Linked DNA regions of Candidatus Vesicomyosocius sp. SY067_SCS001. The protein of the gene in region 2 binds, or shares a complex with, the protein of the main gene of each other region. Links are inferred from orthologs where the notes say so. Each region holds a gene or a part of one and is shown on either strand. Other genes may lie near its edges.

Region 1 (8,568 bases), 180 kb from region 2 along the record:
CCACTTGTGCAGCAAATGGGGTGGACTTTCTTGAGCCTCTAAAACCAGAACCGCCTGAGGTTGCCCAACAAACCGTATTACCATGACGATCTGTAATCATCACAATGGTATTATTAAAAGTCGCGTGAATATGAGCAATACCATCAGTTATTACTTTTTTAGATTTCTTTTTTGAAGATGATTTAGATATCATAATAATATTTACCTATAATTATTTAATTAGACGACGAGGACCCTTACGAGTTCTTGCGTTTGTTTTTGTCCTTTGACCACGTAATGGTAATGATTTTCTATGACGAACACCACGATAACAGCCTAAATCTTTAAGACGTTTGATATCCATAGCAAGTTGACGACGAAGATCACCTTCAACTTTATACTTAGCAATTTCTGTACGAATTAATTCCAATTGATCTTCAGTAATGTTGGCAACTTTAGTAACTGGGTCTAATTTTAGAGTAATACAAATTTCTCTTGCTCTTGTATCACCTATACCAAAAATTGACTGTAAGCCAATCACAATATGTTTATGTGTTGGAATATTTATTCCTGCAATTCTAGCCATCTATATTGTACCTCTAACGCATATCTGTCTCATAAGCTTATTCCTTATATTTTTATATTTTTATATTTTTATATTTTTATCTATCATAATGTAACTTTTTATTATAGTAACGTACAATACTAAATTTAAAAAAACCATTATTCTACTCTTACAATTTTCAATATCAATTCTAATTAACCTTGTCTTTGCTTATGACGGGGTTCTTTACAAATAACACGAACAACTCCATGACGCTTAATAATTTTACAATTATTGCAAATTCTCTTAACTGATGCTCTTACCTTCATAATGATTACCTTTTTAATTTAAACCCGCCTTCTTCATTAATGATCCATACTGATTAGACATCAAATGAGATTGGGCTTGTGCAATAAAATCCATCACCACAACAACGATGATTAATAAACTAGTACCACCAAAATAAAACGGCACATTCCAGTATAAAATTAAAAACTCTGGCAACAAACAAACAGCTGTAATATAAACCGCACCAGATGCTGTTAGCCTAGACATAACCGAATCAATATAATCTGCTGAATGTTTACCTGGTCTAATACCTGGAATAAAACCACCTGACTTACGTAAATTATCAGCTGTATCTTTTGAATCAAATGTTAATGCCGTATAAAAAAAAGTAAAAAACACAATAGCCAATCCATAAAATAAAACATACAAAGGTTGTCCTGGAGAAATACTTGCAGTTATATCTGCCAACCAACCCATACCTTCACTTCTCGAAAACCAGCCTCCTAATGTTGCTGGAAATAAAATAATTGATGAAGCAAAAATTGGTGGAATAACACCTGCCATATTAATTTTTAATGGTAAATATGAACTTTGAGCGCCAATCATTTTACGACCTCGCTGACGTTTAGCATAATTAACTGTAATACGACGTTGACCTCGCTCCATAAAGACTACAAAAGCTATTACTAATGATGTCATGATTAATAAAATTACTACCAAAATAATACTTAACTCGCCTGTAGATACTAACGATAAAGTTGAACCAAATGCCGAAGGCAAGCCTGAAACAATACCAGCAAAAATAATCATTGAAATGCCATTACCAATACCTTTTTCTGTAATTTGTTCACCTAGCCACATTAAAAATAAAGTTCCTGTAGTTAATGTTACTACAGTAACCATACTAAAAGTAAAACCACCTTGAGTCACTAAAGCAACACCACTAGAACTTTGTTCTTGTAAGGCAATAGAAATACCATAAGATTGAAATACCGCTAATATCACTGTACCTATACGTGTATATTGTGTAATTCTACGTTTACCTGTTTCGCCTTCTTTCTTTAATTGCTCTAATTTTGGAACAACAGAGGTCATCAACTGAATAATAATAGATGCCGAGATATAAGGCATAATACCTAAAGTAAAAATAGACAATCTTTCTAGTGCACCACCTGAAAACATATTAAACATATCTAAAATAGTGCCTTGCTGATTTTGTACGAGAGAAGCTAATGCTACACTTGAAATAAATGGAATGGTAATATGTGTACCCAACCTAAAAATAATTAATGCGCTCAATAAAAAAAGTATACGCTTTGATAAATCTTGAGAAAAGCCTAAAGGTTGGTTCATCAATTACTCGCTCACTGAACCTTTAACAGCTTCAATAGCCAACTTTGCACCTTTAGTTACTTTAATTCCAGTCAATATAACTGGCCTAGTTATTTTACCAGAAAGTATAACTTTTACATGCTTAATATTTTTATTAATTAAATTATGCGCTTTGAAAACCTCAATAGTAATATCAATCTCAGTTAATCTATTAATTTCAGATAGTGTTACTTGAGAGGTGATAATAGATATTCTTGATGAAAATCCAACCTTAGGAAGGCGACGTTGCAAAGGCATTTGACCACCCTCAAAACCAATCTTATTAAAACCACCAGAGCGTGATTTTTGACCCTTATGACCACTACCACAAGTTTTACCAAAACCGCTACCAATACCGCGCCCCACGCGTTTTCTTGATTTCTTTTCACCTTGTGCAGGTGATAATGTATTTAATTGCATTAAATTCATTTTTCCTAATCCTCTACTTTTAGTAAGTAAGCCACTTTATTAATCATACCTCTAATTTCAGGAGTATCTTTAAACTCTTTTGTATGGTTAATGCGCTTTAAACCAAGCCCTACAATGGTTTTACGATGAGATGGTAAGCGACCATAAAAACTTTTAACCAAGGTAACACTAACTGTGTTATGCTTATTAGATACTTGCGGCTTTTGGATAGTTGTTACTTTTTTAACTGTTCTATTTTCTTCAGCCATCATTCCTCTCCAGTAATTTGATCAACAGTCATACCACGCTTATTAGCAACCAATTGTGGGGATAACATAGAAGTCAAACCTTCGACAGTAGCACGTACCACACTAATTGGATTACGAGTACCATTACATTTCGCCAAGATATTATGTACGCCAACCGCTTCCAATACACTACGCATTGGGCCGCCAGCAATTACACCTGTACCTTCTGAAGCTGGTTGCATATAAACTTTCGCCGCACCAACATTTGAGATAATTGAATAATAAAGTGTGCCATTTACCAGTGGAACACTCTTCATTGCCTTACGAGCTTTATCCATTGCTTTTTGAATAGCAACAGGAACTTCACGAGCTTTTCCTGTTCCATAGCCAACTTTACCATTACCATCACCGACAACAACTAACGCTGAAAAACCAAATATACGACCACCTTTAACTACTTTTACAACACGACGAATATTAACTAACTTTTCAATATAATTATTATCAATAATGTTATTTTCCTTATATCCAGCCATTATTTACGCCTTTTTATTTTTTTAATTAATTTTATTAATAACTTAGAAGTCCAAACCGCCTTCTCTTGCTGCATCGGCTAATGCTTTAACACGACCATGATATTTAAATCCGGACCGATCAAAAGCTACCTTTTTTACTTTTGCACTAGTAGCAGCTTTAGCAATTGCCTCACCAACTTTAGCTGCTGCATCTACATTTCCACCATTTTTAAGCTTAGATTTTAATGTTGAAGCAGAAGCCAAAATTTTAGTACCACAAGAACTAATAATCTGAGCATAGATATGCTGTGCAGTTTTATGAATACACAAGCGTTCAATATCTTTTTTAGCATGCTTGGCTCTAAATTTAGTTGCTCTTCTCAAACGGGCTTGTTTTTTAAAAAGTTTCATATTAATACCTCAGTCAATTATTTCTTCTTAGTTTCTTTGTGAATAACTTGTTCATCAATATAACGAATACCTTTACCTTTATAAGGTTCTGGTGGACGATAGGATCTAATTTCTGAAGCCACTTGGCCTACTTTTTGCTTGTCCATGCCTTTAATAATAATTTCTGTTTGAGAAGGGGTTTCAACTATAATATCTTCTGGAAATTTATAATTAATTGGATGTGAAAAACCCAATGTAAGATCCAATATTTTACCCATTACTTTAGCACGATAACCAACACCAATTAAGGTTAACTTTTTTTTCCAACCATCTGTTACACCTCGAATAAGATTCGCAGTATTAGCCCTTGCTGTGCCAGCCTGAGCCCAAGCTTTCTTTTGTTCTTTCTTTTCAATGGAAATAATATTAAAACTAAGTTTACTATTATTATTTACAATCGCCACGCAAGGATGAATACTCATGTTTAACTGTCCTAATCTACCTTTGACAGACATTAAATTACCAGTAATAATAACTTCAACACTAGTTGGTATAGTAATTGATGATTTTGCAACTCTAGACATTCTAATTCTCCAATATTAGTAAATGCTACACAACACTTCGCCACCAACATTTTGATCAAGCGCAACTTGTCCAGTCATCAAGCCTTTAGGTGTAGAAATAATAACAATACCTAACCCATTCATTACACTTGGTATCTTTGAATTACCGACATAAACTCTTAAGCTAGGCTTTGATACACGCTGCAATTTTTCAATGACTGGTTTATTATCATAATATTTTAACTTGATTTTTAATATTTTACTAGCAACAACGCCATTAACACTAAAAGATTCAATATAGCCCTCTTGTTTCATCACGCCTGCAATAGCAGATTTTAAATTCGATGCTGGAACATTAACTTCTTTTTTCTTAACTAATTGTGCGTTGCGAATACGTGTTAACATGTCAGCAATAGGATCAGACATACTCATATAATTTCTCCTTACCAGCTCGCTTTAGATAAACCTGGAACTTCACCATTCATAGTGCATTCTCTAAGTTTATTTCTAGCAAGACCAAACTTACGATAAAAACCATGCGGACGACCAGTCAAACTACAACGACTACGTTGGCGTGTGGGCGAAGCATTACGTGGAAGAGCTTGCAACTTAATAGTTGCTTGGAAACGCTCTTCATCAGATACGTTAATACTCTTAATAATTTTCTTAAGCTCAAGACGTTTTGCTTTATATTTTCTAACTATCTTTGTGCGCTTAATATCTCTATTCATCATAGACTTTTTAGCCATTTTCTTACCCTTTAAATGGAAATTTAAACATTGCTAATAGTTTTTTAGCATCTTCATCACTTTTTGCAGTGGTGGTAATAGCAATATCCATCCCACGTATTTTTGTTACTTTTTCAAAATCAATTTCAGGAAACGTAATTTGTTCAGTAATACCCATATTGTAATTACCACGACCATCAAATGCAGTAGTTTTTAAACCACGAAAATCTCGAATACGAGGAATGGTAATATTAACTAAACGATCAAGAAATTCATACATCTTTTTCTTACGTAAAGTAACTTTACAACCAATTGGATTTCCCTCTCTTAATTTAAAACTTGCTACCGATTTACGTGCATTACAAATTAATGGTTTCTGACCAGAAATAAGACTCATTTCTTCTAAACCATTTTGCAATATTTTTTTATCACCTAACGCATTACCTAGTCCCATATTAATCGTAATTTTTTCAATCTTAGGTGTTTGCATAGGATTAGACATACCTAATTTTTTTTGTAAAATTAGTGAGATTTTATTCTTGTATTGCTCTTGTAATCTAGACATATTTATATTTCCTTATACCTTATCAAGCTATTGACTTATCATTTGATTTAAAAAATCTTTCTTTAATGCCTTTTTTACTAGTACGAATTCCAACTCTATCAGCTTTCTTAGTTGTTGGATTATAAACAGCAACATTAGAAATCGACAAAGGCATTTCTATCTCTGTGATGCCACCTGTAACACCCTTATTTGGATTAGGCTTCACATGTTTCTTAGCAAGATTTAACCCTTCAACTAGAACCTTAGAATCTACCATCTTAGTAACTATACCTATAGAACCTTTATCCTTGCCAGCAATAATAATAATTTCATCATTTAATTTAATTTTTTGCATTATAAAACCTCTGGTGCAAGTGAAACAATTTTCATAAATTGTGCACTACGCAATTCACGGGTCACTGGGCCAAAAATACGAGTACCAATTGGTTCAAGTTTCGTATTTAAAAGTACAATCGCATTGTTATCAAAACGAATACGAGACCCATCACTACGGCGAACACCATGAGCGGTACGCACAACAACCGCATCATACACGTCACCTTTTTTAACTTTACCACGCGGTACAACCTCTTTAATACTAACTTTAATGACATCACCAATATTAGCATAACGACGCTTAGAGCCGCCTATTACCTTAATACACATTGCTTTAATGCCGCCACTATTATCTGCGACCTTAAGTCTTGTTTGCACTTGAATCATGACTTACTCTCTTTAAATAAATTTAACATTAATCAACAGAAACTAATCTCTCAACCACTTCCAATAATGCCCAATGCTTAGTTTTTGAAAATGGTTTTGCTTCAACTACTCGAACCAAATCACCACATATACATTCATTATTATCATCATGTACATGCACTTTAGTGCTACGTTTGATATATTTTTTGTAAATAGGATGTCTTACTTTACGTTCAATTAAAACAGTAATAGTTTTGTCACGACTGCTACTCACAACAGTTCCTGTTAATACGCATTCTACTTTTTTGTCACTCATTCTTGTTTTTGCCTAATAATAGTTTTAATTTGTGCAATTGATTTCTTTGTTCTTCCCAACTTCGAAAAATTATCTAATTGTGAACTTTTATGTTGCATACGAAACTCAAAATGTTCTTTTAGAAGTTTAATAAGCGTTTCATTAAGCGCTGAAACTGATTGATTTCTTAATTCTTTAACATCCATTACATTATCGTCCTTTTAATGATTGTTGTTTTAACTGGCAATTTCCCTGATGCTAATGCAAATGCCTCTATAGCAACTGTTTCTTCAACGCCTTGCATTTCAAATAACATTTGGCCAGGCTTAATCTTTGCAACCCAATATTCAACACTACCCTTACCTTTTCCCATCCTAACCTCTAATGGTTTCTTAGTAACAGGCTTGTCTGGAAAAACACGAATCCAAATTTTTCCTTGACGTTTAACATGACGTGTCATTGCACGACGTGCAGATTCAATCTGTCTAGCAGACATACGACATCTACCCATAGCTTGGAGTCCAATTTCACCAAAACTAACCTTATGGCCCGTTGCAAGACCCCGATTACGGCCTTTCATCATTTTTCTAAATTTTGTTCTCTTAGGTTGTAACATTTATTAATCCTTCACTTTATTTTTTAGCGATTTGATTTATTGCACCACGATGAGCAACCTCATCTAGTGTGCCTTTTTTATGATCTAAAATTTCACCCTTGAAAATCCAAACCTTAATACCAATAACACCATACTGTGTTTTTGCACCATAAGAAGCATAATCAACATCAGCTCTAAAAGTATGTAATGGCACTCGACCTTCACGATACCACTCAGAACGTGCAATTTCTGCACCATTTAAACGACCACTAACCATGACCTTAATACCTTGAGCACCTAAACGAATTGCATTACCCAGCACACGTTTAACAGCACGACGATACATCACACGTTTTTCTAACTGTTGGGCAATATTCTCAGCCACCAAACGTGCGTCAAGCTCGGGTTTTTTAATTTCTTCAATATTAATATGAACAGGAATACCCATCATTTTTGAAATAATTAACTTTAACTGCTCAATATCAGCACCTTTCTTGCCAATAACAATACCTGGGCGTGCAGTATAAATAGTAACTTTAGCATTATTTACCAAACGCCCAATCTGGACACGGCTAACAGAAGCGTTTATTAATTTCTTAAATAGATAGTTTCTAACTTTAATATCAGATAATAAGTACTTAGAATAATCTTTAGAACTAGCGTACCATTTAGAATCCCAATCCTTAACAATACCTAATCTAATACCTTTTGGATTTACTTTTTGACCCATACTAAACCTACTTGCCTATGCCAACTGTAATGTGGCTTGTTCTTTTTAAAATCCTATTTGCTCTTCCTTTTGCTCTTGGGCGAATTCTCTTCATGGTTGAACCTTCATCAATATAAATACTAGTAACAAATAATTCATCAATGTCTAATCCATCATTATGCTCGGCATTAGAAATAACTGAATTCAGTACTTTTTTAACTAAGACTGCTGCTTTTTTATTGCTAAATGATAAAATATTTAATGCTTCTTCTACCGATTTAAGACGAATTTGATCTGCCACTAATCTTGCCTTAAAAGCGGATGTCTTTGCATATTTATGTACTGCTTTAACTTCTTTCATCATTACCTACCTATATTTAAGCCTTTATTTAAGCCTTGCGATCACCAAAGTGACCTTTGAAAGTTCTAGTAATAGCAAATTCGCCTAACTTATGACCAACCATATTTTCATTGATAGACACAGGAACATGCACTCTACCATTATGAACTGCAATAGTAAGTCCAATCATTTCAGGCACAACAACACTACGACGGGACCATGTTTTGATTGGTTTTCTGTCATTATTATCTTGAGCCGCTAACACCTTTTTAATTAAGTGCTCATCTACAAATGGTCCTTTTCTTAATGATCTAGCCATATAATTAATCCTTATTTCTATGACGCAAGA
Region 2 (9,040 bases):
ATTTAATCATTTTATTAATGATGCAGGTGGTAGTTTGTGTGAATTAGATAATGAACAAGTATATCAAACTCTATCTGACAACACGGTGATTCTCTATATTAGAGCTAGCAAAACTAACGAGATCGCTTTGATTAAGCGTGCACAAACACATCCAAAACCGTTATACTATCAGGCTAATTTCTTAAAACATGAATTAGAAATTTACCTCCAAGAAAATCAGTTAATTTATATTGCACAAATAAACCCAAACAAGTTTGTACGTTGGGTATTTCCCCGTCTACTTGAACACCGCAAACCAAAATATGAAGCAATTGCAAAAAAATATGGTTACATTATTGACAATGAAGACTTATATCAATGCAGAAGTGCCAACGAAATATTTGAACTTATCTATAGAACGATGAACTAATGCCCCTAATTGCACATTCAAACCTACCTTCTTTCTCTCGTCTTAAAGATGAGGGTGAAACTATTTTGTCAAAAGACAGGGCAAATAACCAAACCATACGTGAATTGCATATTGGCTTATTAAATACAATGCCAGACGCAGCACTTGAGGCAACTGAACGCCAATTTTTTCGTCTTATTGGACATTCCAATCAAATTGCACAATTTTATTTACATCCATTCACACTACCATCAATCAAACGTGGTAAAAAAGTAAACAAACATGTAAAACAACATTATCAAACTTTTACAGATATTAAAGCACAGGGACTTGATGCACTAATTATTACAGGTGCGCATCTTGAACAAGAAGATTTACAAAAAGCATCTTTCTATGAAGAATTAAAAGAAGTTGTTGATTGGTCGTACGACCATGTTACTTCAACACTATGTTCATGTTTAGCAACTCACGCCGTTTTAGAATTTAGATATGGACAAAAACGCAAAGCCATTGGTGAAAAATGTTGGGGCGTATTTCCACACCAAATACTAGACCGACAACACCCTTTAATGAGAGGAGTCAACACACGTTTTAACGTTCCACACTCTCGTTTTAATGAAATTTCAAAAAAGCAATTTAGTGCCGCTGGTGTTAAAATTTTAGTTGAAAGTAAAATTGGTGTTCACTTAGGAGTTAGTGAAGATTTATTAAGAATTGTATTTTTTCAAGGCCATCCAGAATACGATACCATCAGCTTATTAAAGGAATACAAGCGAGATATTATTGCCTATTTAAAAAAAACTAGGAATAACTATCCACCTTTTCCTAAACACTATTTAACCGAGCAAAGTAAAGCTATTCTCAACGAATATAAAACTAAACTTTTATCCTCAGAATTTAATATTTCAGATTTTCCTGAACAACTCATTAAAGAAACCTTAGACAACACTTGGGGAAACGCCACTAATGTCATTATCAACAACTGGATTGGTTGTGTTTACCAAACAACTCATGAAGATATTGAAAAACCATTTATGAACGGTATTAATCCAAATGACCCTCTTAATTTAAAATAGTGCACTAAACCTCAGAACTACTACTGAAGTAGTTTTACTAATTTAATCATCATTATATATACTGAAAAACAGTAAAATAACATCTATATAATCCTTATCATATTGTGTAAATTTAAATAACAATAGTTATTAACAATTTTAATAATTACCTTTACATATTAGGTTTTTTAACTAATGTATCTGAAAAAAAAATTTAGATCAATGGTTATGCTTAGGATATTACTCTCAAAGTAATAAACTTACAGGTAACTACAAACAACTTCTAAAAAGTAGTTTTCTAACTAAATTTAAACAATGCCTCTAACTGGTTTAGGGAAATCTACAGTAGTAACTATTTTAGTTATTAATAATTCCATATCTCGATATCACTAAATTAAAGTCCATATTATAGGACACTGCTAAATCTAAACTAGTTGTTTAGAATAATAAACCAACACTCAAAATTAAAAAGAACAAAACCAGTCGATAACATTATCCATTAATTAGACTAAAATTAACATTTATGAAAATCATTCGTGGTTTAAAAAATTTAAAACCCCATTTAGGAAGTGTTGTTACTATTGGCAACTTTGATGGTGTACATATAGGACATCAGAAAATTATCAAAACATTAGTTAACAAAGCACAAATCATGAATTTACCATCAGTACTTGTTTCATTTTCACCAACTCCACAACACTTTTTTGGACATGAGCAAGCCACACTAAGTAGTTTCAAACAAAAACACGCCTTACTTACAAGCCTTGGAGTAGATGAACACTTATTAATTAACTTTAATACTTCATTTTCACAACTCACTGCTAACACTTTTATTCATAAAATATTACTAGACAAACTCAAAGTTAAACTTTGCCTAGTTGGGGATGATTTTCGTTTTGGATCAAATCAAACTGGTGATTTTTCTTTATTACAAACCTTTAATTTTGAGGTAGAAAAAACACCAACCGTACTTTATAACCTTAATAGAGTAAGTAGTTCAAAAATTAGACAATCACTTAAAAAAGGTAATTTTTACTTGGCAAATCAGTTGTTAGGACGAAAATTTTCAATTTCAGGTAAAATCATTCCTTGCCAAAAACAAGGTAGAACAATAGGATTTCCTACAATTAATATTCCTATTAAAAGGAAAATAAGCCCACTATTAGGTATATTCGCAGTTAATGTAGAATTAAATAATAAAATTTACAATGGTGTATGTAATCTTGGAAAACGCCCAACAGTTGGAGGTGAAACAGTCTTATTGGAAGTTTTTTTATTTGACTTTAACAAACAAGTTTATGGCGAATATACAAAAGTTATATTTAAATATAAAATTCGTGATGAACAAAAGTTTGATTCTTTTTTAGCATTAAAAGAACAAATAAAATTAGACGTTAAAAACGCTAAATTTTTTTTTGGAATCTGAATAGTTTTCTTTAAAATTTTTTTACTAATTAATGACTTATTTAAACTTTTACAATATTCAATTATTCCTAAAATATATAAATTCATAAAGCTTTTTTAATCTTAAAAATAAGCATAAAAGCGCTACTTACACTTTTTAAGTAAGCTACTTTTAAATAAATTTAATTTATTTATTTCTTCAACCTAAAATTTACTCAAAATAGTGTATGTTATATTAAAATTAATTCATTAGTCTATTTTAATACACTTACACTAGTTGTAATAAAATCGTATAAAAATTTTGATAAAAAGAATACAAAACTTTTAATAACAAATGTCCTATATAATAATAGCATTGTTAGTAGCATTATTCATAATATAAAATGCAAACAAGCAAATTTATATTTTACTTTAAGCAAGTTTCCAACTAAGTGTTTTAGTTGCCATAAACGGCACAATATTACTATGTGCAAAAGGGTAACTTGCTGGTATAGTCCAATCTTTCTTATTAAGTGTAATAATCTTTTTATTATAAGGTAAATTATAAAAATCTGCACCAAATTTTGAAGCAAATCCTTCTAACTTATCTAGTGCATTTTGATGTTCAAAAACCATTACATAAAGCTCAATAGCACAATGTGCATTAAAAATACCAGCACAACCACAAGCAGACTCTTTATCGGTCTTCATATGTGGCGCAGAATCTGTACCTAAAAAAAACTTAACATTACCGCTAGTTACAACGTCCAATAATGCTATTTGATGTGGATTTTTCCTCTTTAAAACTGGTAGGCAAAAATAGTGTGGATGTATACCATCAACGAGCATATCATTTCTATTTGCCAAAAGATGATGTGGTGTAATAGTTGCTGCTATTTTATGATGACTTGCTAAAACAAAATCAACAGCATTTTTAGTGGTGATATGCTCAAATACAATTTTCAACTCAGGAAAATCATTCACTACTTGACTCAATACCTCATCAATAAATACTGCCTCTCGATCAAAAATATCCACATCACTACGCGTTACTTCTCCGTGCACTAAAAGAGGTATACCCAGTTTTTGCATACTCTCTAACGTTGGATAAAGTTTAACAATATTAGTTACACCACTATCGGAATTAGTCGTTGCTCCAGCAGGATAAAACTTAACTGCTATAATATTATTATCAATAGCTTCTTGAATATCTTTAGAAGTAGTATTATCTGTTAAATATAAGGTCATCAATGGATTAAATCTATTTCCTTTTGGCAATGTAGATAAAATTTCTGCTTTATAAGCGCACGCTTGAGTAACGTTAGTAATAGGAGGATTTAAATTAGGCATAATAATTGCTCTACCCATTTGCGCAACCGTCATACCGATAATTGATTTTAATGCTACTCCTGAACGAACATGTAAATGACAGTCATCTGGTTGAATTATTTTAATTTGCATAAATTACTTCCAAGTACTCTTCCATCCCCAGCCCTTTTACTGATTGTAAATTTGATGACAAATTTACTAAGTTTTTTCATCAAAAAATAAAATGTAAGAGCTCCTAAATAATTTATAAATACGCCAAAATCATTGATTAGTATAACTTTACTGTCAATATTTTTGATAAACCAATCAGTTTAAACAAAAAAGCATGTAAACCATCAGACAAATAAACCTCTCTTCCTAGAGGAATTATTTTAGAAAAACTCATTATTATTAGTTCTATTAAATTTAGCTAATTGTTATTTAAATATTACAATAACTAATATAAATTAATATATCAATCCATCTTTACCATTATAGATATATGTTGATGGTAAAATTAATTGAAGAAAATATTTTCTTATTCAAAAGTCCCATCTTACATACTAAAGTTAAATTATTATAACAATATTCTTTTCAACAATAATAACTCCATTCTCAATTTATATTGAGTATTCACATATCTTGGTAAAAAATACTTTGACTGTGTGAGTATAATTGTTTTAATATTCTTTGCTTTAAGATTTGTATGTTGTAATAATAAATTTATTGTATCAGAAAAACAACTCGCTGCTTAAATCTCAATATTTAGCCAGATCTTCTAATAAAATCTTTGAATTTTAAGTAAGCTTTAACATAATTTACTTTAGCTTATAAGAATAAAAAAGGCAAGCTTGGGTTAATATTTTTGTACCATTTTCATTAATAACAACATTATTAAGACTAATACCTGATATTAAATCAATATAGTTATCCATGACATTTTTTATATTTTTTACCTGATCCACAAGGACAAGATTCATTTCTCCCTACTTTTTTTTCTTTTCTTTGATATGTGTTTTGTTGGTTAGTTTGTATTTGTATATTATTAGTAGTAGTAGTACTAGCTTGTTTAATTTGTTGACTTGGGTTACTATGTATTGCTTGTGCATCATCATTATTTTGTTGTTCCACATCGAGAATATCAGTATTCTTATTAATAGTAACATTTGATAAAGATTTAACAATTTCAATATTAATAGTGTCTAACAACGAAGTAAACATAACAAATGATTCACGCTTATACTCTTGCATCGGATTCTTTTGCGCATAACCGCGTAAATTAACACTTTGACGTAAATAATCCATAGTTGCTAAATGCTCTTTCCAATAATGGTCAATAGTTTTTAGCATAACTGCTTTTTCAAATTCACGCATAAGCTTAGTACCAACTATTTTTTCTTTATAATCACAAATTGTACTCATTTCTTGAATAATTTTTGATTGCAATTCATCTATATTAACACCTTCATCAAGCCATTGTTGCAATGGTAAATCAACTGAATAATCTGATTTCAAAGCATTATAAAATCCTTCAACATTACAATCCTCTTCCATCAATTCAGATGAAATATAATCTGAAAAAAGCTGTTTAATGACTTTTTCCCTAATACTAATAAATCGGGCTTGAACATCATTAACACTCATCAAATCATCACGTAATTGATAAATGACTTTTCTTTGATCGTTAGCAACATCATCATATTCTAAAAGATGTTTACGTGCATCATAATTCATACCTTCTACTTTTTTTTGAGCATTTTCAATAGCACGATTAACCATTTTATGTTCAATTGATTCACCTTTTTTCATACCCAACTTTTGCATCGTTAATGACATTTTCTCACTAGCAAAAATACGCATTAAATTATCTTCTAATGATAAGTAAAAACGAGTTGAACCTACATCTCCTTGACGCGCAGAACGACCACGTAATTGATTATCCACTCGACGTGACTCATTACGTTCTGTACCCACAATATGTAACCCACCTGCTTTAATAACGTCATTATGACGATTCTGCCAGTCAGTTTTTTGCTTACCTGTTGCTTGTTCAAACAATTTACCGCCTAGCACAATATCCGTACCCCTACCCGCCATATTAGTTGCAATAGTAACTGCACCAATATTACCAGCATTAGCAATAATAATAGCTTCTCGCTCATGCTGCTTAGCATTTAAAACTTCATGTTGGATATTATTTTTTTCTAACAAAGTGGAAATTAATTCTGAATTTTCAATACTACTAGTGCCTACCAAAACTGGCTGTCCAGTTTTCTGACAATTAGCAATTTCAAGAGCAATAGCTTTAAATTTTTCTTGTGTTGTTAAATAAATTAAGTCTGATTTATCTACACGCGTAGATGGCTTATTAGGCGGAACAACCACGGTTTCCAATCCGTAAATATCTTGAAATTCTACAGCTTCAGTATCAGCAGTACCTGTCATACCTGAGAGTGTTTTATAAAGCCTAAAATAGTTTTGAAAAGTAATTGAAGCAAGCGTTTGGTTTTCCTTTTTAATACTTACTCTTTCCTTAGCTTCAATAGCTTGATGTAATCCTTCTGACCAACGACGACCCAACATAGTTCTACCAGTAAATTCATCGACAATCACAATTTCATCATTTTGGATAATATAATCCACATTTTTTTGGAATAAAATATGTGCTCGCAATGCTGAGTTAATATGTTGCATTAATAAAATATTACTTGCATCATAAAGACTAACACCTTCTAGTAAAGCACCCGCATCAATTAATAAACGCTCAGCTTTACCATGACCATTATCAGTTAAAAATACTTGTTTATGTTTTTCGTCAACAATATAATCACCTGCTACCTCAATAACTATTTCTTTTCCAGACTCTCTTTCTGTTTGCTTAGTAAAATTAGGAATCATATGATTAATAGCCTGGTAAATTTGAGCATAATCATCCGTTGGACCAGAAATAATTAAAGGTGTTCTAGCCTCATCAATTAAAATTGAATCTACCTCATCTACAATGGCAAAATTAAGCATTCGTTGTACTTTTTCTTCAGAAGTAAATGCCATATTATCACGAAGATAATCAAAACCTAACTCATTATTAGTTGCATAAACAATATCACATAAATAAGCAGCTTGTTTATTTTCATATGACATATTTGAGGTAATAATACCCACACTCATGTTTAAAAAATTAAATACTTTTCCCATCCACTGAGCATCACGAAATGCTAAGTAATCATTCACAGTGACTATATGCACACCCTTACCATTAAGAGCGTTAAGATAGGCTGGTAAGGTTGCTACTAAAGTTTTACCCTCACCTGTACCCATCTCTGCAATATTACCATTATTTAGAACTATGCCACCAATTAGTTGCACATCATAAAGTCTAAGATCTAATACCCTGATTGATGCTTCTCGTATCACGGCAAATGCCTCAATAAGAATTGAGTTTAAAGTTTCCTTTTTATTCAATCTGTCTTTAAATTCTTGAGTTTTAGACTTAAGTTGTTCATCACTAAGTGATTGCATATTTAACTCTAATTCAGTAATTTGACCAACAGTTTTATATAAAACTTTGATAAGTCGATCATTTCTAGAACCAACTATCTTTGATAGAATGTTATTTATAATACTCATTAAAATATGTTTAAATAAACCTTAAAAACTTATTTTCTCATAGATAGATGAATGTGTCAGTATAAAACCATAACAAATCTCGCAAATTTTGTACCTAATGGTAGGCTTGGACAATTGTTTACTAAAGCAAAATCCTATAATCAAATCAATATTGAGCTTAATAAGATTTTACCGAACAAACTAAAACCGTTTATTAAATTATGCTTAATTAAAGATAACACAGCAACCCTAATAACTAATAATCATGCTATTTATTTTAGAGCTGAAAAACAAATAGTGAAATTACTAGAAATTTTGATACAAATACCAGCACTTGAATCTATAACACATGTAGAAATTAAAATTAATATTAATTAATAATACTCTAACATTAATTATCTATCAAATAAAGTTAATATATATTATAATAATCCGGGTTTAAAATTATATTTTATTTACCAACTTTAATAAAGGATTTTAGCCCATATGTCAGAACAAGAGATAGACTTAAAAAAAAGGCGATTTTTAACTAGCGCCACAAGTGTTGTTGGTGCGATAGGCGTTGGTTTTGTTTTAGTACCATTTTTATCATCATGGATGCCTTCAGCAAGAGCAAAAGCTGCTGGCGCACCTATTGATGTTGATATAAGTAAATTAGACAACGGACAATTAGTTAGAGTTTTATGGCGAAAAAAACCTGTTTGGATTTTTAAACGTGATAAAAAAACTATTGAAAATTTGACATCACTAAATAGCATTTTAACTGATCCTAATAGTAATGAAATTTCTCAACAACCAAAATATGCTAAAAACCCTTATCGTTCAATAAATCCTAATGTTGCTGTTATTATTGGCATTTGTACTCATTTAGGTTGCTCGCCCACCTATAGACCTGAATTAGGCGCTTCTGATCTTGGGGGAGACTCATGGAAGGGTGGATTTTATTGTCCTTGTCATGGTTCTAAATTTGATTTAGCAGGAAGGGTTTATACAGGTGTTCCAGCCCCAACAAATTTAGTTATCCCGCCTTATCATTTTGTTGCCGATTCTTTAATTCGAATTGGCATTGATCCAAAAGCATAATCAGGAGAATTATATGAATAATAACAAAAATTGGATTGATCAAAGATTTCCATTAACTAAAGTTTGGAATGAACACTTAGCAGAGTATTACACACCTAGAAATTTTAATTTTTGGTATTTTTTTGGCTCATTAGCCATGTTGGTATTAGTAATACAAATTGTAACAGGAATTTTTTTGACGATGCACTTTAAACCAGATGCTATCAATGCATTTGCA

What was found.
Region 1: the proteins of secA (region 2) and secY are in contact, whole or in part, in a crystal structure (PDB 3DIN), measured with the Thermotoga maritima proteins. The link is inferred for Candidatus Vesicomyosocius sp. SY067_SCS001 from one-to-one orthologs. Residues at the interface, in WP_004082002.1 of Thermotoga maritima: Glu261, Ala262, Arg263, Lys300, Ala301, Arg302, Thr303, Ile304, Ile305, Leu323, Tyr324, Asp325, Pro326, Val329, Ser330, Tyr333, Ile336, Lys340, Phe345, Val349, Glu363, Phe364, Tyr374, Ser375, Gly376, Gly377, Glu393, Ile395, Thr482, Ser483; in WP_004081795.1 of Thermotoga maritima: Glu108, Gly109, Glu110, Glu111, Ala236, Glu237, Arg238, Arg239, Ile240, Thr241, Ile242, Gln243, Tyr244, Ala245, Arg246, Arg247, Val248, Thr249, Gly250, Arg251, Arg252, Val253, Tyr254, Gly256, Ala257, Ser258, Thr259, Tyr260, Leu261, Pro262.

Annotation. Positions count from the first base shown.
Region 1 is NZ_CP054877.1:184,017-192,584, reverse strand. What follows is about bases 16-2,822. They hold secY (preprotein translocase subunit SecY), read right to left. Parts: upstream 2,165-2,822; coding sequence 866-2,164; downstream 16-865. Other genes in these bases: rpmD (50S ribosomal protein L30), read right to left, coding at 2,617-2,822; rplO (50S ribosomal protein L15), read right to left, coding at 2,168-2,602; rpmJ (50S ribosomal protein L36), read right to left, coding at 739-852; rpsM (30S ribosomal protein S13), read right to left, coding at 212-565; rpsK (30S ribosomal protein S11), read right to left, coding at 16-193. In the rest of the region: more of rpsK, read right to left, coding at 1-15; more of rpmD, read right to left, coding at 2,823-2,859; rpsE (30S ribosomal protein S5), read right to left, coding at 2,859-3,374; rplR (50S ribosomal protein L18), read right to left, coding at 3,417-3,764; rplF (50S ribosomal protein L6), read right to left, coding at 3,782-4,327; rpsH (30S ribosomal protein S8), read right to left, coding at 4,343-4,738; rpsN (30S ribosomal protein S14), read right to left, coding at 4,750-5,055; rplE (50S ribosomal protein L5), read right to left, coding at 5,060-5,599; rplX (50S ribosomal protein L24), read right to left, coding at 5,622-5,933; rplN (50S ribosomal protein L14), read right to left, coding at 5,933-6,301; rpsQ (30S ribosomal protein S17), read right to left, coding at 6,330-6,596; rpmC (50S ribosomal protein L29), read right to left, coding at 6,593-6,781; rplP (50S ribosomal protein L16), read right to left, coding at 6,781-7,191; rpsC (30S ribosomal protein S3), read right to left, coding at 7,208-7,900; rplV (50S ribosomal protein L22), read right to left, coding at 7,908-8,240; rpsS (30S ribosomal protein S19), read right to left, coding at 8,269-8,538; rplB (50S ribosomal protein L2), read right to left, coding at 8,543-8,568. UniProt on the Escherichia coli protein: The central subunit of the protein translocation channel SecYEG. Consists of two halves formed by TMs 1-5 and 6-10.
Region 2 is NZ_CP054877.1:12,879-21,918, reverse strand. Bases 4,862-8,140 are described here. They hold secA (preprotein translocase subunit SecA), read right to left. Parts: upstream 7,762-8,140; coding sequence 5,062-7,761; downstream 4,862-5,061. Other genes in these bases: HUW60_RS00065 (hypothetical protein), read left to right, coding at 7,813-8,118. Outside these bases: HUW60_RS00090 (ATPase), read left to right, coding at 1-409; homoserine O-succinyltransferase MetA, read left to right, coding at 409-1,464; ribF (bifunctional riboflavin kinase/FAD synthetase), read left to right, coding at 1,967-2,869; pyrC (dihydroorotase), read right to left, coding at 3,259-4,287; petA (ubiquinol-cytochrome c reductase iron-sulfur subunit), read left to right, coding at 8,227-8,823; HUW60_RS00055 (cytochrome b), read left to right, coding at 8,837-9,040. UniProt on the Escherichia coli protein: Required for protein export, interacts with the SecYEG preprotein conducting channel.